One region of the uncultured Tyzzerella sp. genome, then DNA from elsewhere that is predicted to be linked to it. Evidence: predicted binding sites of a transcription regulator. Region 1 holds the regulator's gene; the other holds the start of a gene.

Region 1 (12,251 bases):
AGAGTTAAGTTGTTCTACTGCTTCTGCTTGTTTAGTAGCCCCCTCTGCTAGAGATATACTAGATTCTGATATTTGTTTAGAACCTGCAGATACTTTTTCTGAAGATACTATAATATCTTTTGTAAGTACATTAAGGTTATTAATAATTAAATTTACAGATTTTCTTATTAGCTCAAAATCTCCAAGATAATCTCTATCAATATAAAGGTCAAAGTTTTTATGTGCCATTTCGTTTAATACATCAGAAATTTCTGATATATAAGACCCAATAGTCTCTGCAGTATAATTTACTGTTTGTTTAATATTATTAAATTCACCTTTATATTCATTAGTTATTCTGTGAGAGAAATTACCTATTGAGAACTGGTTAAGTGCATTTTGAGTTTCTTTAATAGGTATAACTACATTTTCTACAAATTGGTTTAAAGAATCTGTAGTTTCCTTCCATTGTCCAATATAACTAGAAGTGTCTAATCTAAATTCTAAGTTACCGTCACTAGCAGCATTTATAAGATTTGATATATCATTTGATACACTTTTTAAAGCATTTTGCACTGCCAAAACTTCTTCTTTTATAATAGCTTTATCACCAGGAAAATCTTTAACTTTAAAGTCAAAATTACCTTCTCCAAATTCTTTTATTGCACTAACTATGTATAAACAATCTTCTACTAAATTATTAGTAGCATTATTGATAGAAATTATTGCTTCTTTAAAAGCACCCTCATATCTATCTTCATTTATTCTATAATTTACATTACCTTTATCTAACTGGCTAGATAACTCATTTATATCCATTAATATACCATTAAATGTAGTAGACATATTTGATATAGCATTAGATAAATCCCCTATTTCATCTTTAGCATTAGTGCTGCATTGCACATCTAAATTACCTTTAGACACTTCTAATGCAACATCTCTTAATCTTTCTATCGGTTTTCTAATAATACGAGAAAGAGTAAATCCAAATATAGAACCTACAATAACTATAACTATAAATATTAAAAATAAAATTATAGTTTGAAAACGTGCAAACTCTTTAACACCTTCTGTTTCTTGTATAAGGATATCAAAAGCTTCTCTTTGAGCTGTATAAGCACCCTCAATAATTTCTGTTCCTAATTTTGTCATTTCAGAAAGTATCTGTTTAGCTAAAACCTCATTATTACTTAATATCGCTTCTCTAATCTGCTCGTATAAAGCATAATACTGCTCTAAAGATTTTAATATATTTTCCATTGAAGCAATGTTTTGTGTTCTATCTTTACCAGTTTCTTCTATAAGTTTCATTTCGTTTAAGTAATTTTGTCCTGCTGTTTTAGTATTTTGGTATAAAGTTTCTATCTGTGTATTTTCTTGTTCTGTCAAACTATTTCTATATGCAATAAGAGTAATTAAACGTCTCATATCTGCCATATTCTGTGTAAGGTCCATACCTTCTGCCAAAACATCATCATTAGATGTTATAGAATTGTAATATGTCTTACTAGTAGAATTTAAGGTAACTATACCTGTTATTCCTAATATTAATACAAGTACTAATATTGTCCCAAAAGTAATTAAAAATTTAATATAAAGCTTTAAATTTCGTATTTTTTTCATTATACCTCTCCTTGTAGAATATATTTTATTTATGTTACTATTTTACACCCTTTTTTTATATTTTTCAACTATTTATAGCATTTTTTTTAATTTTATCAATAAAAATTTTTTTAATTAGTAAATTTAAATATAACCCCCATTAATTAAAGTAAATCTTTTTTATATACTTTGTATCTAAAAACAGGTATTCCTAAATCTTTTCGGCATAAAAAATAAAACTTGAAACGTATTTATCCTTTTTATTTTAAAAAAATAAGTCATATATTAATTTATATCAATTAAAAAGCCTCCCTTTTGGGAGGCTTAAAAATTAATCAAAAGATTAAATTAGTTTTTAGCAGTAGTTGTTTCTGTTGTTGTATCAGAAGCAGTTGTGCTTTCAGTAGTTGTTTCTGTTGTTGTATCAGAAGCAGTTGTACTTTCAGTAGTTGTTTCTGTCATTTTAGCATTTCTACCATGATCTTTGTTGTAGATAGCAGTTCTAGTATCTGCATCCCAATCAACAGTTACACCTAAAGCTTGACCTAAAGCTCTGAAAGGAACAAACATTCTACCGTCTTTTATTTCAGCTTTAACACCGAACTCCATAGGTATTTTAGTACCATCTACTGTCATAATGTTGCTACCAGCTTGGAATTGAATAATTTTTTGGCCAGTACCTGCACCGTAGTAGATTGTAGTAGTTTTAGTGTTTGCATCAAATGCAATTTTGCTAGATTCATCTGCATTTGTAGCATTAGCTGTATCTACACCTAAAGCTACAGAAACAAATCTTAAAGGAACCATTGTGCTGTTGCTTGATGCTTGGATATAAGGAGCTACATCCATATCAATTGCTTGGTCACCAAGAAGGATAGTTTTTTCACCAACACTTACTTTAACTACTTGGTCAAAAGTACCTGGTTCAGTGATAACATCTAAATATCCTTTAAAGTCATAAGTTCTTACGTTATCTTGGTTAACTAAATTTTCGTTTTTAGAAGTTATATCAAATGATTTATCATCTTTAACTTCTGAGTTAAAGTTATTGATAACAGCTGCACCACCTAATTTTAAGTCATAAGCACCAAATGGTACAGAACGTGTAGTACCTACTTTAACATCTTTGATTGTTATTGTAGATGGGTTTTTATAAGAAGCTTTGTTAATTTTAAATTCAATTACACCTTTTTTAGCACCAAATTCTTTTTCTTTAACTTCTAATTCGCCACCGCTTATTTCAAATTTAGCATTAGAGAAACCTAATTCTTGAGTACCATAAGGAGCTGCAAGTTCTAAAGTAGCAATTCTATCTTCTAAGAACATACCTGGTCTAGCTTCTGTAATAACGATATCTGCAGTGTTGTAATCTTGGTAACCTATGTTAGCTTTTGTAGTAGTTGTTTTAATTTCAAATGGAACAACTGCTTTAGCAACAACTGTTTCTACAACATTGCTTTGTCCACCACCTGTTACACCAAGTTTAATATCACCTTTGAAACCTGGGTCTACAGATAAGTCAAGTTTTAATACAAAGTTAGCTAAAATGTTTGTGTTTGCATCGCTTTGTTTAACTTGGTAAGAATCTCTTTTAAGTCTTAAAACTTTACCATTTTCAACGATTTCAAAATCACTAGATTCTGGTTTTTCAGTAAAGTTGTTTTCTTTGCTAATTTCCGCACCTACGATTTTAACGCCTTCTGGAACAACAAAATCTAAAGCTCTAGATTCTACTAAAGTATTAGGGATAGATTCTGAGAATTTAACTTCTACAGTAGTGTTGTCTTTTTCAGACATATTTGTTTCATCTTTTTTGTAGTGTCTACCAGAGATGATTTCCATAGGATCTTTTAAAGTTTCAAGTTTAAATCCTAACTCTGCTCTTTTAGCAACAACTTTGTTTTGGCTAGTGATACCATCACCAGATACAGAAAGTTCTACATCACCAAAGTTTTTGCTATTATTCGCTTCTACAAATAAACCGTCAATTCTAATACCTGTTGGTAAAGCACGATTTTCACCTAATCCACTTACTTTAACTTTAAGAACAGAATCGTTACCGCTAAATCCATAACCAGTAGATTTAATATCTGCAGTTAATTTTTCACCTGTTTTGTCATTAAAGAATTCAACAGAATCACTTGCATTAGCACCTGTTTTAAATCTAAATCCACCATTAACTCTTAAAGTTAAAGTAGCTTCATCGTGTTTAGAAGATGTTGTACCAATTGTATTTCTAACGTTTTCTTTAATAACGATAGGACCTAATTTACCATAATCTTCAAAAGATTTAATGTTGTTGCTGCTATATACTAACTGAGTGTCACCTTCTTGTACAGAAGAAGTAAGAGTATATTCTCCACCTACAACTTTATCATTATAATCTGAAGTAATTTTAGCTTTAACAGGGGCATTACCATCAGCTATTACTGCACCTAAAGGTAAAGCAACATAAGGATTTTCTACTTTAATCTTGTCGTTTGATTCAACTGCATCATTTGTAACATCAACTTTTTTAATTTCTTTAGTTCCACTGTTTTTCAAGTTTAACCAAGTATAATCACTGTCTTGTAATTCAGTACCAGAATTTTGTTTAAACTTAATATCAATGTTACTTTCTTTTACAATTTTAGATTTTTCCATAGTTATGCCTTTATCAGCATCACTAAGATTTAAATTAGGAACTGTAATTGTAGCAGTTGTTGGGTTATTAATTTCTATCTCATAAGGAATATGAGCTAATTCTGCTACATATTTAGTTTCTTTTTCTATTATAGCTTTTTTAAGATTAGCTATAGCTGGAGCAATTTTTTCGTGTGCCATAAAAGTAGCTTTATCTTCAATTGTTCCACCACCAAGTTTAAAGTCTTCTTCTTTAAGACTAGCTATAGCATCTCTAAGCCCTTCATAGCCTGGTGCTGTATCAATTTCTTTATCATTACCTATTGTAACACTTGCATTGTTAACATCAGTTTTGCCTATATTTGTATAAACAGTTTTTAAATCTGATGCTCCTTTCATAGCTGTAGTATAATCTACTGCTTTAAGACTGTTACTGTTTTTATATTCATATCTTTCTTTGTGATTTTCATCAAAAGTACCGTTTTCAAGTTCTACTTTAAAAGTAACTTTATCACCAATATTGTTAGTACCGTCATTGTTAAGAGCTACTTTAACAACGCTTTTTCTACTTTTTAACTCATCAACAGTTTTGTAAGAAGTGTATTTGCTTGCTTCTGCATCGATAGTTTCGTTTGCTTTAGCAAAAGTAGTGTTTAATACACCATCAGCTTTTAATTGAGCTGCACTTGCAGTCATAGGCATTGCACTTGTAACCATCATAGCTGATAATAATATAGCAATTTTTCTTTTCATTTTAAAATTCCTCCTAAATAATTCAAGTTAATAACTAATTTTATTAGTTAACCACTGTGCTTACATTATAGCATTGCAAACTTATCTAGTCAATATCATTTAATGAGATGTAACATTATTGTAATATTTGTAATATAATAATGTTTTAAGGTTATACCTAACCCCTATAAAACTAATTTTTAAAAATATTAAAACTGTTGTTATATATGTTTTAAATCTTAATTTTTAAATTTAGGTTTTATCTAATTTTTTATTTGTTTGCCTTGCTTGTATATAATATAACACCTATCAAATCTTTTTGCAATAGGTTAAGGCTATTTGTAATTTATGTGTAATATTCGTTATATTTTCGTAATAATTATACATTTAAAACTCTAGTATTTATCATATTTTCATTATAATATCCTGTTTTGCCTATCCCCTTAAAATAATATAACGTATAAATATCTTTATAAAAATATTATTTAAAATATAATTTTCTTATGTGTATATATCAATAAAATTAAGCAAATTTTCATTTTATTATTAAGTCTAAATCATTGTGTTATTACATTATATATGCTATAATATTTTTATGTTATAGTTTAAAAATTATAGTTTAAAAACTTTAATTAATATAAAAACAAACGAGGTGTTAATATGAAAAAATATGTCGCTTTGGCTTTATGTATAGCCTTTAGCTTTCCTTATTCTTTATCTGTATTTGCTACCCCTTTAAATATAAATCTACCTATAAAGCATACAGAATCAAAAAAAGAAAATAGCTTTATTATAAATGGTATAACATATAGCATTACACAATCTCCAAAAGAAACATTAAAAGGATATGTTTCTATAATTAGTGGTAAAAACTTTAAAGAAAAAGAGCTTGTTATACCACAAAATGTTGTTTATCAAGGTAAAAATTATTATGTAGATAATATAGAGCCTTCTGCCTTTTATCAAAATAACTTTATAGAAAAAGTTACTATACCTAATACTATTAAAAATATCGGTTCTCACGCTTTTACAGATTGCCAAAACCTTAAAGAAATAAAAGTTATACCAGGTGCCAATAAATATGCAACAATAAATGGTGTTCTTTTTAATGTTAACAAAGATACCCTTATTACATACCCTGCAGGCAAACTTGATAAAACATATAATATGCCTTTTGATGTAAAAAAAATACAAGAAGGTGCTTTTTATAACAATAAAAACTTAGAGCATTTTGTAACAAACTCTAGCTTAGAGGAGATAGGCCCTTATGCTTTTTATAAAACTAAAAAATTAAAAGAAGTGTCTGGCATAGTTAAGCTAAAAACTTTAGGAGATTATGCTTTTGCAAATTCTTCTATAGAAAATATATCCCTTTCTACATATCTAGAAAAAATGGGAAAAGCTACTTTCTATAAAAGTAACATAAAAAAAATAGAAATACCTTATAGAATAAAATCTTTACCAGAGTATTCTTTCTATGGTGCAAAAAATTTAAAAACTGTTATTTTTAAAGACACTCTCTCTAATATAGAACGTTTTGCCTTTACAGACTCTGGGATTGAGAGCTTCTCTGCTCCAGAAAATCTACTATCTATAGATTTTCAAGCCTTTGCAAACTGCAAAAATTTAAAAAATTTAACTTTTAATGCAAAATTACAGTCTATACAAGATGAAGCATTTTTAAATTGCTCATCTTTAACAAAACTTGACTTTACTAGAGATTTAAAAAATTTAGGTAATAACATTTTTTATGGGTGTAATAATATAGCTAATGTTTCTTCTGATAAAAGCTCACATTTTAAAACTTTAGATAATATTTTATTTACAAATGACAAAACAAAGCTTGTTTATGTACCACCTAAAAGAGAAATACCTTATATAAACATACCACAAGAAACTACATCTATTAAAGGTGATGCTCTAAATATTGCATACTCTATAGATACAATTAATGTTGAAGAAAAAAACGAAAACTTTTCTTCAGAAAACGGTATATTATACAATAAAAATAAAGATGTATTAATTAAGTTTCCACCAAAAAAATCTTTAGTTAATGTTAATGTGCCTTACTCTGTTAAAGAAATAAAACCTTTTGCATTTGCTAATGCAGAAAACCTATATGGCTTTATTAAATTAGAAAAAAATGTAGAAAAAATAGGTAATAATGCCTTTGATAATACCCCTAAAATAGACGGCTTTTCAGTTGATAATACAAATAACAACTATTCTTCTTACAATAACATCTTGTTTAATAAAGACCAAACTGTACTTATAAAATACCCTACTGGAAAATCTTTAAATAGCTTTACTATACCAGATAAAACAAAAACTATAGAAGAACGTGCATTCCAACAAGCTAATATATCTAACCTTACAATTGGAGTTAATGTAGAAAATATAAAAAATCAAGCCTTTTTAAACTCATCTGTTAGTAACATTACTATAAAAGAAGGTGTAACTAATATTGGCAACGAGGCATTTAAAGGTACTAACATACAAAATGTTGTATTACCGTCTACATTAAAAAATATTGGAGATTTAGCTTTTGCTTATTGCAATAATTTAAAAAATGTTCAATTTAATGCTTTACAAAATGAGTCTTTTGGATATAATATGTTTATAGGCTCTAATAACTTGCAAAAAATTGTTGTACCTATAAATAGCTATAACAATTATAAATCTTACCTATTAGATTCTAATGTTGGTAACTGGCAAAATCTTTTACAAGAATATAAGCCACCTGTACAACAAAATAATAATAAAAAATAATAATAAATGAGGTGTACAATATGTCTAATGTTTCTACAGATAGCTTTTTAAACGCTATGAAAAATTTATTACAAAATCAAACAGATGAAAATTCTAAAATATTTGAGCAAGAAATTAATAATACAAAATTTTTATCCCCTGTTGTTATATTAAACAAAAATGCTGATAGTACTTTACAAAATTCTGATGTATCCTTTATACATATCGAGGATTCAGAAAATACTAAGCTTTTCTTAGCTTTTACAGACTGGGAAAAATTTAATAAATTTAAAAAAGAAAATCCTTTTACAGCTATAGAAGCTACAATTAAAGATTTTCATTATATGCTTACTACTATAGATACAGATGCTAAAGGGTTTGTTATTAACATAGGTGATGATGCCTTGTTTATCCCTAAAGAAACTATTATTTAATTTTTATACAAAAAGAGCCAAGTAACATACTTGGCTCTCAGACTGTAAAAAAAAATAATATTAAAATAAATTTTTTCATTTTTATATCCTATTTATAGGATATAAAAATTTTAATCACAAGACAAGGCTTTGCCTTGGATTGTGTAAAAGCCAGATTTCTAGGTGCTTTAGCCCTTGTACGAAGAAATCGGCTTTTTTCTTACAGTATCTCAAAAAAATAAACTTGTTATTTTTTTGAAGAGGTTGTAGACAAAGTCTACAACCTCAAAGCCAAGTACAATACTTGGCTCTTTAATCTTCTATAAAGTCATTAGAATTAAATTTGTATGCTAATGTCATTAAGCTATCTGTCAAATGTACATTTTCTACTATAACTCCGTCTTTATTTGTCAGCTCTGTATTTGAAAAATTCCATATCCCTTTTATACCATAAGATACTACATTTTTATATAAATCATAAGCATTAGTACCAGGTACAGCCAAAACAGCTATATCTACAATGTTATCCTTTGTAAATTGCTCTAGCTCTATTATGTCCTTTACTTCTAAATCTCTTATTTTTGTACCTATAACATCAGAGTTTACATCAAATATACCTATAAAATTAAATCCTCTTTTTTCAAATTCAACATAGTTTAATAAAGCCTGACCTATCTTACCTGCACCTAATATAACTAAATTGTAGGTTTTATTTAATCCTAGTATTTCTTTTATTTCTTCATATAGAAGCTCTACATTGTATCCATACCCTTGTTGTCCAAAACACCCAAAATTATTTAAATCTTGCCTTATTTGTGATGCTGTAACATTCATCTTTTGACTTAAATCTTTAGAAGATATCCTTGTTATACCATCATCTAATAAGTTTCCTAAAAATCTGTAATATCTAGGTAAACGTTTAATCACAGCTAAAGATACTTTTTTGTCCATTAACACCACTCCTTTAACAATGTTTTAACAAGATTATACAACTTTGTTTTGTTTTTGTCAATGTTTAGTCTTTTAAAAATTATTATTTTTTGTTATACTTATTATAAGTAATTTTTTTATAGGAGGCAAAAGATGATTCTTTCTTGTAATAATATTAATAAATCATTTGGTATAACAAATATATTGCATAATATATCTTTTAATATAAATGAAAAAGACAGAGTTGCTTTAGTTGGTGTTAATGGAGCCGGAAAGTCAACTTTATTTAAAATAATAACAGGAGAAATATCTAAAGATAGTGGCGATATAAATATCCCAAAAAATACTAAAATTGGTTATTTCTCTCAAACACTTAATCTTAATGAAGATAACTCTCTTTTTGATGAGCTTTTAACAGTATTTTCTAATATAATAGATATGGAATTTAAACTTAGGGAATTAGAAGAAAAAATGAGCATATCTAAAGATGATGAGCTTGACTTATTTATTAAAGAATATGATAAAATATCTACATACCTTGCAGAAAATAACTCTTTTAACTATAATAGCCGTATTAAAGGGGTATTAAAAGGGCTTGGCTTTGTAGAAGATGATTTTTATAAACAAATAAAGTTTCTTTCTGGTGGTCAAAAAACACGTATTGCTCTTGGTAAAATATTGTTAGAAGAACCAGATATTTTATTATTAGATGAGCCTACTAATCACCTTGATATATTATCTATTAACTGGCTAGAAAATTTCTTAAAGGCATATCCTAAAGCCCTATTTATTATATCTCACGATAGATATTTTTTAAATAAAATAGTAACTAAAGTTATAGAGCTAGAAAACACTAAAGCAACTATATACAATGGAAACTATAACGACTACTCACAAAAAAAGCACATAGCTAGAGAAATAATGCTAAAACATTATTTAAACCAACAAAAAGAAATAAAAAAACAAGAAGAAGTTATAAAAAAACTTCGCTCTTATAATAGAGAAAAATTTATAAAACGTGCTGAAAGCCGTGAAAAGTTTTTGGATAAAATGGAAAAAATAGAAAAACCAGATAACCTACCAGCACAGATGCGTCTTAGCTTATCCCCTAAAAAAGAAAGTGGAAACGATGTTTTAATGGTAGAAAATTTATCTAAAAGCTTTAATTTTAACCTGTTTAACAACATTTACTTTGATATAAAAAAAGGAGAAAAAGTTGCTCTTATAGGTGCTAATGGTATAGGTAAAACTACCCTTATAAAAATGATAATGGGACAAACTTCTATTGATAGTGGCTCTATAAAGCTTGGCTCAAATGTTGAAATAGGCTACTACGACCAAGAGCAGCAAAACTTAAATTTAGATAAAACTATATTTGATGAAATATCTGATACCTATCCTAATTTAAAAAATGAAGAAATAAGAAATGCTCTTGCCGTTTTTGTATTTACAGGGGACGAAGTTTTTAAACAAATATCTACACTAAGTGGTGGAGAAAAAGGACGTGTTGCTCTTGCTAAAATTATGCTTTCTAATGCAAATCTTCTTATATTAGACGAACCTACTAACCATCTTGATATGGTATCAAAAGAAATTTTAGAAGATGCACTAAAAAACTATACTGGCACTTGCGTATATATATCCCACGATAGATTTTTTATAAATAATACTGCAACAAAAGTTATTGAGCTTACTAAAAATAAAATGAATGTATATCTTGGAAATTATGATTATTACCTGGAAAAATGTCAACAAAAAGATACTACAACAGAAAATATACAACCTAAAATAATATCCGATAATAAAATGGACTGGAAAGCTCAAAAGGAAGCTCAAGCAGAAGCAAGAAAAAAACAAAACGCTATAAAAAAACTAGAAGAGCAAATAGAAATATTAGAAAATAAAATTAAACAAGCTGATGAACAGTTAACTTTAGAAGAAGTTTATACAAATCCATATAAATCTAAAGAAATCTTTGAAGAAAAAACTAAACTAGAAGACGAGCTTGTTATATTATACGATGAATGGGAAAATATGGCCTAGTTATATACCTTTTATATTTGTTAAAAATCAATTTTTTTAATACTTTGTATTCAAAAACAGATATAGGAATATCTTTTTTATATAAATAAAAAATACCCCAATATTGAGGTATTTTTTTATTTAACTTTTATTACATCATTCCCATAGGATTGCCGCCTGGCATCATTGGTTCTTCTTTTGTTATATCTGCTACAACTGCTTCTGTTGTCAATACAGTAGATGCTACACTATTTGCATTTAATAATGCACTTTTTGTAACTTTAGCTGGGTCTAATATACCTGCATCTATCATATTTACAAACTCACCTGTTAAAGCATTAAAGCCATAATTAGCCTCTTTACCTTTAACTTGGCTAACAATAACAGAACCCTCAAGCCCTGCATTGTTTACTATTTGACGGAGAGGGGCCTCTAAAGCTTTAAGTATAATATTTGCTCCTGTTTTTTCATCTCCAACAAGACCTTCTACAACCTTAGATACTTCTGGTATACAATGTATATAAGCAGAACCACCACCACTTATAATACCTTCTTCTACTGCTGCACGAGTAGCTGCTAAAGCATCTTCCATTCTCAATTTTTTCTCTTTAAGCTCCATTTCTGTTGCTGCTCCAACTTTTATAACTGCAACACCACCTGCAAGCTTAGCAAGTCTTTCTTGTAATTTTTCTTTATCAAATTCTGATGTAGTAGCTTCTATTTGCTCTTTAATTTGATTAACTCTACTAGTTATTAAGCCTTTATCTCCAGCACCATCTACAATTATTGTATTTTCTTTATCTACTTTAACTGTTTTTGCACGTCCAAGCATATCCATTGTAGTTTCTTTTAAATCAAGCCCTAGCTCATCTGATATAACAGTACCACCTGTTAAAATAGCTATATCTTCAAGCATAGCCTTTCTTCTATCACCAAAACCTGGTGCTTTAACAGCAACACAATTAAACGTTCCTCTTAATTTGTTAACAATAAGAGTAGTTAAAGCCTCTCCTTCTATATCTTCTGCTATTATTAAAAGTCTTGCTCCTGTTTGAACAATTTCTTCTAATATTGGTAATATATCTTGAATGTTAGATATTTTTTTGTCTGTTATTAAAATATATGGGTCTTCAAGCTCTGCAACCATTTTATCCATATCTGTTGCCATATAAGCTGATAAATACCCTCTATCAAATTGCA
Region 2 (12,251 bases), on a different contig from region 1:
AATATTAGTAAGCTTTACATCTTCACATACAATGCTACTATGTGCTGGTACGCGTATCACTTTCATTCCTCGCTTAGTTTCTAAGCCTTGGTCATCTACCTCATTTAAAGTAATAGCTACTGCAACCCTTTTATTTGGACAAATATTTTTAATAGTTAAGCTAAGCTCTAATATACGGCCTAAATCGCTTAATGTATAATTACCTAAATCATATTCTATATATTCCTGACAACCATTAAAAGTTATATTTCTAGGTGTAGGGCAAGGATTTACAGGTATTACTTGTGTACAGTTTATAGTTATTTCTGGATTTGCAAAATTAGCAATATTACCCTCATTATCTGTATATTGTATCGTTTTATTAACTGGAAAAACGCCTGATGAATTTCCTACATATTCTACTCTAAATTTTAAAGATGTACCTTCATTAGATGTTTTACCAAGCTCTGGTATTGTCCATTTTAATACATTATTATTTATTAAAGTAGCATTTCCACTAGTAGGCGATAAAACTTCTACTATATTAAATTCTTCATTTAAAAATTCTTCTATAACAATATTGGTAGCACCTGGCTTAGATATATTTACTGCAAGGTTTTCAAATATTTGTTTTAAATCTTCTGGGTTTGGAGCAATACTAACGTGAGTACTATCTGGGTCTGTTGCCCAATCATTTAATGCATCTGCATCTATATCTGAGCCTAATCCTATACAGTAAACAATGATTCCCTCATCTCTTGCAGCTTTTGCTTCTAAACTTGGGTCTGACCCTACTGTTGTATTTCCATCTGTAAACATAACAATTACTTTATTATTTTGTGACTGTGGGTCAAACAATTCTCTAGCTTTTTTAAAGGCATCTGAGTGGTTTGTATTACCTCCAGCTCCTAAAGCATCAATAGCCAAGTTTAAATCTGCAACACTAGTTGTAAGAGGCAAATCTTTTGTAGCTATTGTAGAAAAACTTACCATACCTATTTTGCTACAATTACCTATTTCTCCTTGTGTTCCATCTGTTGATTTTGCAATAATATCTATAAATGATTTTGCACCTAATTTAGCCTCTTCTAATGGTACTCCTCCCATACTGCTAGACCTATCTAGCATTAAAACAATATCTGCTGGGTTGCTTTTAATATCTGGAGATGCAGATAAAGAAAGTGTTACAAAAAAATCTTCTCCACACTCAATTGTATTTTTATCTATTACTTTATTAGAAATATTTAATCCCATAAAAACTCTCCTTTTAATATTATTAAGGACATTGTTTGTCCTAATAATATAGTATTAAATATGTAAATTTTTGTTACATATATTTTATATATTTAAGTTAATAAATAGTTATAATAAAGCCTATTAGCTATAAAATATATCTCTTATAATCCTTTAAATATAGCCTTAAAAATATTGTTGAATTTGCTTAAAAAAAATATGGAAAAACAAAAAAAAATTTAACTAAATTAATACATATATATCTTGATTTATACAAAAATATATTATATAATATGAATTTAATATACTTTTACCAATTAATTTAATATGTTATTTAGGGGTGAATACTTAATGAACACTGAATGGAATAATTTTGTTGGTGGTAGCTGGCAAAAAGAAGTTAACGTAAGAGACTTTATCCAAAGAAACTACACACCTTATGAAGGTGATGATAGCTTCTTAGTTGGTCCTACTCAAAATACTACTGAGCTTTGGGCACAAGTTATGGACCTTACAAAGCAAGAGCGTGAAGCTGGTGGTGTTTTAGATATGGATACAAAAGTTGTATCTACTATAACATCTCACGATGCTGGTTATTTAGATAAAGATAAAGAAACTATTGTTGGTTTCCAAACAGAAAAGCCTTTTAAACGTTCTTTACAGCCTTATGGTGGTATAAGAATGGCTGAAAGCTCTTGTGCTGCTTATGGATATACTGTAGACCCAGAAATTAGCGAATTTTTCACTACTCACAGAAAAACTCATAATGCTGGTGTTTTTGATGCTTACACTGACGAAATGAAAGCTTGTCGTTCAAGCAAAATCATTACTGGTCTTCCAGATGCTTATGGCCGTGGCCGTATCATTGGAGATTACAGAAGAGTTGCTTTATACGGTGTAGATAGACTTATCGAAGATAAACAAGCTCAAAAACGTTCTACTGGTGTTATAATGTGTGCAGATATTATTCGTGATAGAGAAGAATTATCTGAACAAATTAGAGCTCTTGGAGAACTTAAAAAATTAGGTGAAATATATGGTTTTGATATTTCAAGACCTGCAAGTGATGTTAAAGAAGCTATCCAATGGATGTACCTTGCTTACTTAGCAGCTATTAAAGAACAAAACGGTGCTGCTATGTCTCTTGGCCGTACATCTACATTTATTGATATATATGCAGAAAGAGATTTAAAAGCTGGTAAATATACTGAAGAGCAAATACAAGAATTTGTTGACCATTTCATTATGAAATTAAGACTTGTTAAATTTGCTCGTACTCCAGAATATAACCAATTATTCTCTGGTGACCCTACTTGGGTAACAGAATCTATTGCTGGTATTGGCTTAGATGGTAGACCTCTTGTTACAAAAATGTCATTTAGATATTTACACACTCTTAATAACTTAGGTACTGCTCCAGAACCAAACTTAACTGTTCTTTGGTCTGTAAAATTACCAGAAGGCTTTAAAAGATTCTGTGCTAAAACTTCTATCGCATCATCTTCTATCCAATATGAAAATGATGACCTTATGAGGATTACTCACGGTGATGACTATGCCATCGCTTGTTGTGTATCTTCTATGAGAGTTGGTAAAGAAATGCAATTCTTTGGTGCTCGTGCCAACCTCGCTAAATGTTTACTTTACGCTATCAACGGTGGTGTTGATGAAATTAAGAAAACTCAAATTGGTCCTAAATTTAGACCTATTACTGACGAATATTTAACATATGATGAAGTTATGCCAAGATATAAAGATATGATGAAATGGCTTGCTAGTGTTTATGTAAATACATTAAATGTTATTCATTATATGCACGATAAATACTGCTATGAAAGACTTCAAATGGCATTACACGATAGACACGTTACACGTTGGTTTGCAACTGGTATAGCTGGTCTTTCAGTTGTGGCAGACTCATTATCTGCTATAAAATATGCTAAAGTTAAGGCTATTAGAGATGAAAATGGTATTGCTGTTGACTACGAAGTTGAAGGTGATTTCCCTAAATATGGTAACAATGATGATAGAGTAGATAGTATTGCTGTTGAGCTTGTTCATACATTTATGGAATATGTAAGAATGAACCAAACTTATAGAGAAGGTATCCCTACTACATCTATCTTAACTATTACATCAAACGTTGTTTATGGTAAAGCTACTGGTTCTACTCCTTGTGGTAGAAAAGCTGGCGAACCTTTTGCTCCTGGTGCTAACCCAATGCACGGTCGTGATAGCCACGGTGCTGTTGCAAGTTTAGCTTCTGTTGCAAAATTACCATTTATGGACGCTCAAGATGGTATATCTAATACATTCTCTATTATACCTGGTGCTCTTGGTAAAGAAGACCAAGTATTTGTTGGAGATTTAGATATAGAGCTTGATAAATAATTAGCCTAGAAGGTGTTATTATGGATAATGATAAAAGAATTGATGATATAATTGCTATGCTTGATAAATTTATTACTAAAGATGGTGGCCATATGAATATTGAAGTAAATGGCAATGATATTAATTCAAAAAAAGTTGATATAGCCAATAGCTCAGATTGTTGTTCTGGCAATATGGCTTGTAGAGTACCCACTCTGTTTGAAGGTGTAGAAGAAGATAAATAATTATTAACTTTATTTAATAAGTATTTATTATTAAATGGGATATAATAAGTAAGATATAATTTTAAAATTATATCCCATTTATATTAATTTTGTTAGCTAATAAATTTTATATATAGCTAAATTTTGAGTGTTTACACTCAACTAATAAAAATTTTATATAATTTAGGAGGATTTTATTATGTCAAATAGTCAACAAGTAGATAATTTAGTAGCAATGTTAGATGGATATGCTGAGCACGGTGGACACCACCTTAACGTAAACGTTTTCTCTAAAGAAACTTTATTAGATGCTCAAGCTCATCCTGAAAAATATCCACAATTAACAATCCGTGTTTCTGGTTACGCTGTAAACTTTATCAAACTTACTAAAGAACAACAAGACGACGTAATCAACAGAACATTCCATAAAGCGATGTAATTATGGAAGGCTATATTCACTCTACAGAAAGCTTTGGTACAGTAGATGGACCTGGTGTTAGATTTGTTGTATTTACACAAGGTTGCCCACTACGTTGTCTTTATTGCCACAATCCTGATACTTGGGAGGTTAATAAAAGTACAAAAAAAATGACTGCAGATGAAATACTAGCTCAATATGATTTAACAAAAAGTTATTATAAAGATGGAGGTCTTACCGTTACAGGCGGTGAGCCTCTTCTTCAAATTGATTTTGTAACTGAACTTTTTGAAAAGGCTAAAGCCAAAAATATTCATACTTGCTTAGATACCTCAGGAATTGTTTTTGACCAAAGTAACGAAAAAATAATAGAAAAAATGGATAAACTTTTATCTGTTACAGATTTAATCCTTTTAGATTTAAAGCATATAAATAATGAAGAACATAAAAAACTATGCTCTCTACCTAATACAAATGTTTTAAATTTTGCTAAATATTTAAGCGATAAAAACCAACCTATTTGGGTTAGACACGTTGTTGTAGACGGGTATACATTTAATGAAAAATATTTATATGAACTAGGCCTTTTTATAGGTGAGCTTAAAAATGTTAAAGCTTTAGATGTTTTACCTTATCACGAAATGGGCGAGGTAAAATATGAGAGCATTGGCGTAGAATATCCTTTAAAAGGTACACCTGCCCTTAAAAAAGATGATGCTATAAAAGCTAGAGAAATTATCCTAAAAGGAATAAAAGATAAAAGAAATGAGCTAAAAGCTGTATAAATCAATTTTTTGAATACTTTGTATTCAAAACAGATATTCCTATTAATTTTACCAATAAAAGTTAATACAAAAACCCGTATATAATTTTTACTTTAAAAATATAGGTAATATCTTAATATAATTAAAAAAGCTAATATACTATGTATATTAGCTTTTTTAATTATATTAATAAGTTTTATTTTCTTAACCCTAAAGTAATTATTTCTTTTTTACCAAGTTTAATATCATTGCTTAATTGTCTTATTTCTTTTTCTTCTAATAAATCTAATTCAAAAATATTCATATCTGTATTTATTTGTAAATTAGCATCATCTGTTGCAAGGTTAAACCATCTAGTAACAATATATTTACTATCATAGCTTAATTTAAGAGCAGAGTTAGCTACTTCTAAATGACTTGTATCTAATAACTGATACCCACTATTAAGAGTACCTTCTTGTAAACAAGTTTGTGCATAAGTCCAATCTATTTGGTACTGATAAGCTAATTTGTAAGATTTATAAACATCTTTATCTTTACTATGAGGAATAATAGCAAATTCTACTTGTCTTTCCCCTAAACATTGTGCTTCTGGTGTTAAGAATACACCCCAGTCACCAAGCTCTCTTGTACCCCTATGGATAGTAACAGCAATAGTATTTTTACCATCTCTTAATATTTCATATTCATTTAAGCCTTTATTAGCAATAGTTAATCCACATTCATCTGTATGAACATTAATAAATGCTTGTTGATGTTGGGCATTGCAAGGATTTTCCCAAGCCTTATCTGGTGTATTATCTCTTTTTGCTACTTCAAATATAGAATCTGCATAATGATGTGGAGTATCTAAGTTAGTTTCAAATAAAACTCTTATTCTATGGTCTAATGCTTGATTATTAAAGTTAGCTACTGCCTTAATAACTGGATTTGATTTTTCAAATGTATATTTCACAGTTATAACTTGTTCTATTAACTCATCTACCCTCTGAGCTTTTCTATTTTTAAACTCTACAAGGTCTTGTATTTCTTTATCTAAAGTTTCATTAGCTTTTTTAGGAACTTTCATTGTATGTGTAACGCCTACAACAACTCTATAAGGCTCATTTTCTATTATTTCTACTTTAGCATTTACACCTTTTGTAGTAATTGGTTTTTCTCCCACTGGCATAAAATAAATATATTCGTTACCTATATCGCCACAATCTTCAAATACACCTAAGCTATTCCAATTTTTGTTATTAGCTTTATCTAAAAGGTTAAAGCTACCATCTTCATTAAAGTTTACCTCATAGAAAGGTGTGTCTATTTTATTATTTTCTTTAACCATATATTGGTTACTAGGTTTGTTTTGTTGGTTAGGTATAAGTGCAAAACTTTCAAAACTAAATGATTTCATATCTGTAACTTCTAAAGTTACTTTAACTCTTTTTGCAATATATGGGTCCCTAAATTTATCTTTTGGTAAATCATAGTTAAAGTAGTTAGGTATAACCTCTACTTTTGCATTTACTTCTTCTCCATTAGCATTTACAACTTTATAAGTAGGTAATTCCATATCATTTAACTCTTTAATTATAGCAGGGAAACCTTCTTTAAAGTATTTTTTAACTACTTCTACATCTATTTCTACAACACCAGAACGTTTGTCAGCACTTGTATTTGTAACAATAAATGGTATAGCATCTTTACTTATATTTTCAAAATTTTTAGTGTTAACTTTAGATTTTAAGTAAGCAAGGCTTTCATCTATTATATGCTTGGCTACATTTTCAGCCTTTTCAAATCTTGTTACCATTTCTCTATGAACGTCATCAACGCTACAACCACAAATACTGTCGTGTGGGTGATTTTCCATTAAAAGTTTCCAACCATATTTAAATAAATGATGTGGATATTCTTTGCCATTAGCATAAGCCATAGTAGCTAAAGGCTCTGCTACTTTTTCAAATAACATTTGGCATTTAGCATTCATTTGTTTTATATATATACGAGAAGATGCAGTATTTGCAAGTGTATACCAACCATTTGTTTGTTGGCTTCTAAGCTCCCCTGTAATAGTTGCCATATCTTCTCTTAGCTCTGTATTTAAAGCTTTAATATAATCTTCAAAATTAGAGTGTATAAACTCTACATCTGGATATACTTTTTTGGCTGTTTCTATAGCTTTAGATAAATCTGTTTGCACTGGTTGGTGGTCACAACCGTTCATAAATAATAAATGAGATGTACTAGCATACCTAGATGCCTCTTCTAATTTTTTAGCCCAATATTCTTTAGCTTCTTCCTCATCTGTTGGAACGTGTATACCATTACTATACCAGTTTGCAAAAAGTATACCTAAAACAGATGACCCATCTTCTGATTTCCAATACATTTCAGAATATGGAGATTCATAAGTATCGCTATCTCCAACTTGATTGTTAAATCCTGTTGGCTTAACACCTCTACCAAAAACAGCTGTGTCTATCCCTGCTTTTTTAAGCATTTGAGGTGCTTGTCCCATATTACCAAAGGAATCTGGAAAATATCCTACTTTACATACCTCTCCGTATTCTCTAGCTAATTGATGTCCTATTTGCATATTTCTAACATTTGCTTCACTGCTTGTTAAAAACTCATCTTGTAAAATAAACCAAGGGCCAACGTGTATTCTTTTTTCTTGTATTAATTTTTTTAACCTATCTTTATTTTCTGGTCTAACTTGTAAGTAGTCTTCTATTAATAAAGTTTGCCCATCTAAATGGAAACTTTTATAATCCTTATCATTTTCCAATGTATCTATTAATGTATCAAAAAATTCTATTAATAACATATGATGTTTTTCATATGGTAAATACCACTCTCTGTCCCAATGACTATGTGAAATAATGTGTGCCTTTTTCATATTTTACCTCCTATTTATATCTTTATTTTATAAAAATAGACTATATCTATCTTTAGGTATATTATATAAAAATATCAATTTTATGTCAAATAAATAATATCTTTCTTAAACACAAAGTATAATAAGTTATAATTTAGTTTTAACCAAAAATAGCCCAATTATTATATAAATAATAATTGGGCTATTTTTATTAATATCAATTAAGATATAACTTATATTTTTAAAGAAAAAATTATATACAGGTGTTTGTATTAATTTTTAGGAATAAAAATATATAGGTATATCTGTTTTTGAATATAAAGTATTCAAAAAATTGATTATTAAGAATATTTTTTAGTTATATCTATCATTTGTTGCCATTTATTTTCCATATCCAAAACAAGTTTAAACTGTGTTCTAGCTCTATCTAAATTATGTCCTTCTCTACTTATTTTAAAGTATGTATCTCCTTGTAAATAATCTGTTAGAAACCTTATGCCACACTCTAAAGTCATTAATTTAGACCCCATAGGTAGCATTTCTTTTTCTTTGTCTGTAAGTTTACCTTTTGTTCCTTCTATAAAACCTTTAGTATATGCTTCAAAAAGCTCCATACTACATTCTACTTTAGATAAATCTTTCTCATCTTCTAAAGCAGTACTTGCACCAAACCTTATAGAATCTCCAAAATCATTTAAAACTGTACCTGGCATAACTGTGTCTAAATCTATAACACATATAGCTTTTTTTGTTTTAGTATCTATCAAAATGTTGTTAAGCTTTGTATCGTTATGTGTAACTCTAAGAGGTATTTCATTTTTATTTAATAAATCGCATATAATATGACAATCTTTTTCTCTATCTAAAACAAAGTCTATTTCATCTTTAACATCTTTTACTCTACCAACAACATCATTTTTTATTGCCTCTTTTAATTTATCTAGCCTATCTACTGTATTATGAAAATTTGGAATAGTTTCGTAAAGCGTATTTGCTGGAAAATCTGATAAAAGCATCTGGAAATTACCAAAAGCAACTGCACTTTCATAAAAATCTTGTACATTTTCTACCAAATCATATGTAATAGTATCTTCTACAAAATTATAAACTCGCCAATAATCTCCTTCATCACTTTTGTAGTAATTTTTTCCATCTCTTGTTTTTATAATACTTAATGTTTCTCTTTCTACATCTCCACTATTTTCTAATATTTTCTTTTTAAGATGAGATGTAACATTAAAAACATTTTCCATTAATTCATCTACATTTTTAAATATATTTGTATTTATTCTTTGTAAAATGTATCTTTTTATTATATTATTATCTAGTCTATATTCAATACAAAAAGTATCATTAATATGTCCTTTTTCTAAAGTGCTTTTTCCTATTATTTCACCTTGTAAGTCAAATTGTTTTATAACTAATTCTACTTTCTCTTTTATATCCATATTATCCTCCATAGCTAAATGGTATCTACATTTACTTTTATAATAAATATATGATTTTGTTTATTTTTATAACACTAAACTATGTATTTAACTTATATAATACCATTATAACCTATAATTGTCAATACATACCCTTTTATTAATTGCTATTGTTAAAAAATAATAACTATTCCTTTTATATCCATTTAATACTTTATATTTCAGTATTATTATTTTAATAATTGCAAACAATATTCCCATAATACAAAAAATAAAATTAATTTATACTTAAAGGAGATATATATATGAAATTTAATAAATTATTACCTATATTTTTTATTTTAGCAGGTTTATCAATTACAGGTTGTGGTAATAGTAATGATAATTCTAATTCTAATACCTCAGAACCTACAACAAATTCATCTATATCTAATAATATAAATGGTGTATTTGATGGATATCAATACAACTCTAGAGATTACAATCTAGATAATAATACCTATGATAGAAATTATTCTAACGGATATAAAAAATCTAGTAATAATAGATTTGGCGATGGTATGAAAGGTGCTGAAAATATAAGAGGCAACGAAAATAAAAACACTGAGGGAAAAATATCCTCAGATGTTGACAATATATATAATAAAGAAAAAAATATGTACAACAATATAAAAAATGATATTAAAGATAGTATTAGAAATTAAAAAAGTAGGCTAAATGCCTACTTTTTTTACACCCCCAGTTGGAATCGAACCAGCAACTAGCCCTTAGGAGGGGCTTGTTATATCCATTTAACTATGAGGGCTAATATATTTAAATTATAATTTAAATATATTTAAATGTCAAATAATTTTTTTATATCTTTTACATTTACATTTAATACTGCTTCTTTATTTTCATTAGTTATTTGTTCAAACACTTCTTTTCTGTAAACAGGTATACTCTTTGGTGCTTTTATACCTATCTTTACTTGGTCCTTGCAAATATCTATTATAACTATTTCTATGTTATTATCTATAATTATAGAATCGCCTTTTTTTCTGCTTAATGCCAACATATTATTCACCACCGCTTTCATTAGAGTGATTTTTTAATAGTTCTTTATAAATATAATATTTTATTGGATATTCTTCATTACTACATATAAACTGATTAGCCTTATTATTATCTGCATTTATAACTACTGGTGCTTTTAAGTTTATAGTCATATTTTTAACATCATTTGGTATATGTGCTATACAATAAACCATCAAACTATCCTCTGTATCATTATCTAGTTTATCAAAACTTTCTATTTCTACAATAGGATTATAGTCTGGTAAAAATCTAAATACATCAAATAAAGTAAATACTATATCTAAATCTTCTATAGATTGTAACCAACAAAACGGGCTATTTTCATCTTCATCTGTCATAAATAAAAATTTTTTTAAATTTTCAAATCCTGGTAACCCATTTTCAAAATATATGACTTTATCGTCATTTATATCTATTTCTCCAAAAATTTTTGTTTTTATTTTCATATATACACCTTCTAAAAATTATTTTATATATGGATTTAATAATAGGCTTTCATATCTATTATTTAATTTATTAAATATAATATGCCTTTTAAACTAAAAATAAAATTTTTAGTTATATATAATTTTATTTAAAAATATTGTCCTTTTATCATAGATAAAAGGACAATGTAACTATCTTAAATAATCTGCTAATGTTATTTGTGTAATTTTCATACCTATATTTAATGAAGCTGTATAAGCTGCATTTGCTGTATTAAAATTCATCATAACTTCTGCTATATTTACATCTTCATTTTGGCTCATAACCGTTTTATAATTTAATTTATCATCTTCTAATCTAGTTTGTACAAGTTCAACACGTTTAGAACGTATCCCTATATCTGTTTCTTGTGTAGATAACTTAGATTGGTAATCTTCTATAGATTTTATAGTTTGTTCCATCATTCCTCTAATATCATTAGCAGGGTCTTTTTCCCAAGCTAATTTTTGGTCTTCCGGCATATTAGAATATGCTGGAGAGTTTAAAAAGTCTAAAATTCTATCAAATTGTGTTTGCCCATTAGGCGCTATTCCACCTCTTAACGAATTAAAATCTGCTTGTGTATATACATCTGTTGCAAGAGAATTTATACTTACTGTTATGCCTGCACCAACCTGTATCTCTATATGTTGCCCTGCTATAGAATCTATAGGTGGTACAGCATTAGGGTCTCCATATACCTCTTTATTCAATACATTTTTACCAGTAGCAGGGTCTTTTACTATCGGCTTTTTATCTGTTCTAAAACCAGAAAATATATTTCTTCCCATATAATCGGTATTAAGCTCTTGTTCTAACTGCTCTAGTAAAGAAGAATATTCTGTTAATATTTTTTTTCTATCCTCTAATGTATATGTAGCATTGGCCCCTTGAGTCATTAAGCCTTTCATATCCGTTAATATTTTGTTAATATTACCAAAAACTACTTCTGTTGAATCTATCCAAGATGTAGCATCAGAAGCATTTTTTGCATATTGTTCTGCTTCAGAAAGCATTGTTCTAAATTTTAAAGAACGGCTAGCTATAATAGGGTCATCAGAAGGAACTTGTATTTTTTTACCTGTTGCCCCTTGAGTGTTATATCTGTCTAATAAAGATAAATTTCTATTAATATTAGTTAACAATCTATTAGACATCATTCCATTTGTTACTCTCATATTTTAACCTCCTAAACTCCAAGTCCATTTATTGTTGTATTGTATATTTCGTTAATAACATTTATAAGTTTTGATGATACTTGGTATAAATGTTGGTACATAACAAGATTTGACATTTCTTCATTTATGCTAACAGCAGAAACTTGTTTTCTTTGGTTATCTATAGATTGTGTAACATCTGTGTAAAAAGATGTAAAGTTTTTAGCTTGTTTAGTATCTATGCCAAGTGTTGCAGATATTGCATTAACAA

Evidence for each region. Region 1 encodes Rex, which represses fermentation and respiration genes when NADH is low (regulators of the CRP and FNR family bind a similar motif). Its sites were predicted from a motif close to ATTGTTAANTANTTAACAAT; they were not measured.
Region 2: the regulator Rex is predicted to act here: its motif matches at 9,451-9,470, upstream of R5Z65_RS04300 (aminoglycoside phosphotransferase family protein).

What each region holds. Positions count from the first base shown of each region.
Region 1 covers NZ_CAUWHO010000008.1:26,371-38,621, forward strand. Annotated here, with positions in the region: gene R5Z65_RS01860 (methyl-accepting chemotaxis protein) at 1-1,605, opposite strand, end outside; gene R5Z65_RS01865 (copper amine oxidase N-terminal domain-containing protein) at 1,933-4,959, opposite strand; gene R5Z65_RS01870 (leucine-rich repeat domain-containing protein) at 5,599-7,707, shown strand; gene R5Z65_RS01875 (SseB family protein) at 7,728-8,120, shown strand; gene R5Z65_RS01880 (redox-sensing transcriptional repressor Rex) at 8,412-9,050, opposite strand; gene R5Z65_RS01885 (ABC-F family ATP-binding cassette domain-containing protein) at 9,183-11,072, shown strand; gene groL (chaperonin GroEL) at 11,203-12,251, opposite strand, start outside.
Region 2 covers NZ_CAUWHO010000018.1:4,003-16,253, reverse strand. Annotated here, with positions in the region: gene R5Z65_RS04330 (vWA domain-containing protein) at 1-1,233, opposite strand, end outside; gene pflB (formate C-acetyltransferase) at 1,564-3,603, shown strand; gene R5Z65_RS04320 (hypothetical protein) at 3,624-3,827, shown strand; gene grcA3 (autonomous glycyl radical cofactor GrcA3) at 4,006-4,245, shown strand; gene pflA (pyruvate formate-lyase-activating protein) at 4,248-5,009, shown strand; gene R5Z65_RS04305 (alpha-mannosidase) at 5,185-7,875, opposite strand; gene R5Z65_RS04300 (aminoglycoside phosphotransferase family protein) at 8,196-9,302, opposite strand; gene R5Z65_RS04295 (hypothetical protein) at 9,587-9,985, shown strand; tRNA gene R5Z65_RS04290 (tRNA-Arg) at 10,015-10,086, opposite strand; gene csrA (carbon storage regulator CsrA) at 10,117-10,338, opposite strand; gene R5Z65_RS04280 (flagellar assembly protein FliW) at 10,340-10,804, opposite strand; gene flgL (flagellar hook-associated protein FlgL) at 10,976-12,001, opposite strand; gene flgK (flagellar hook-associated protein FlgK) at 12,013-12,251, opposite strand, start outside.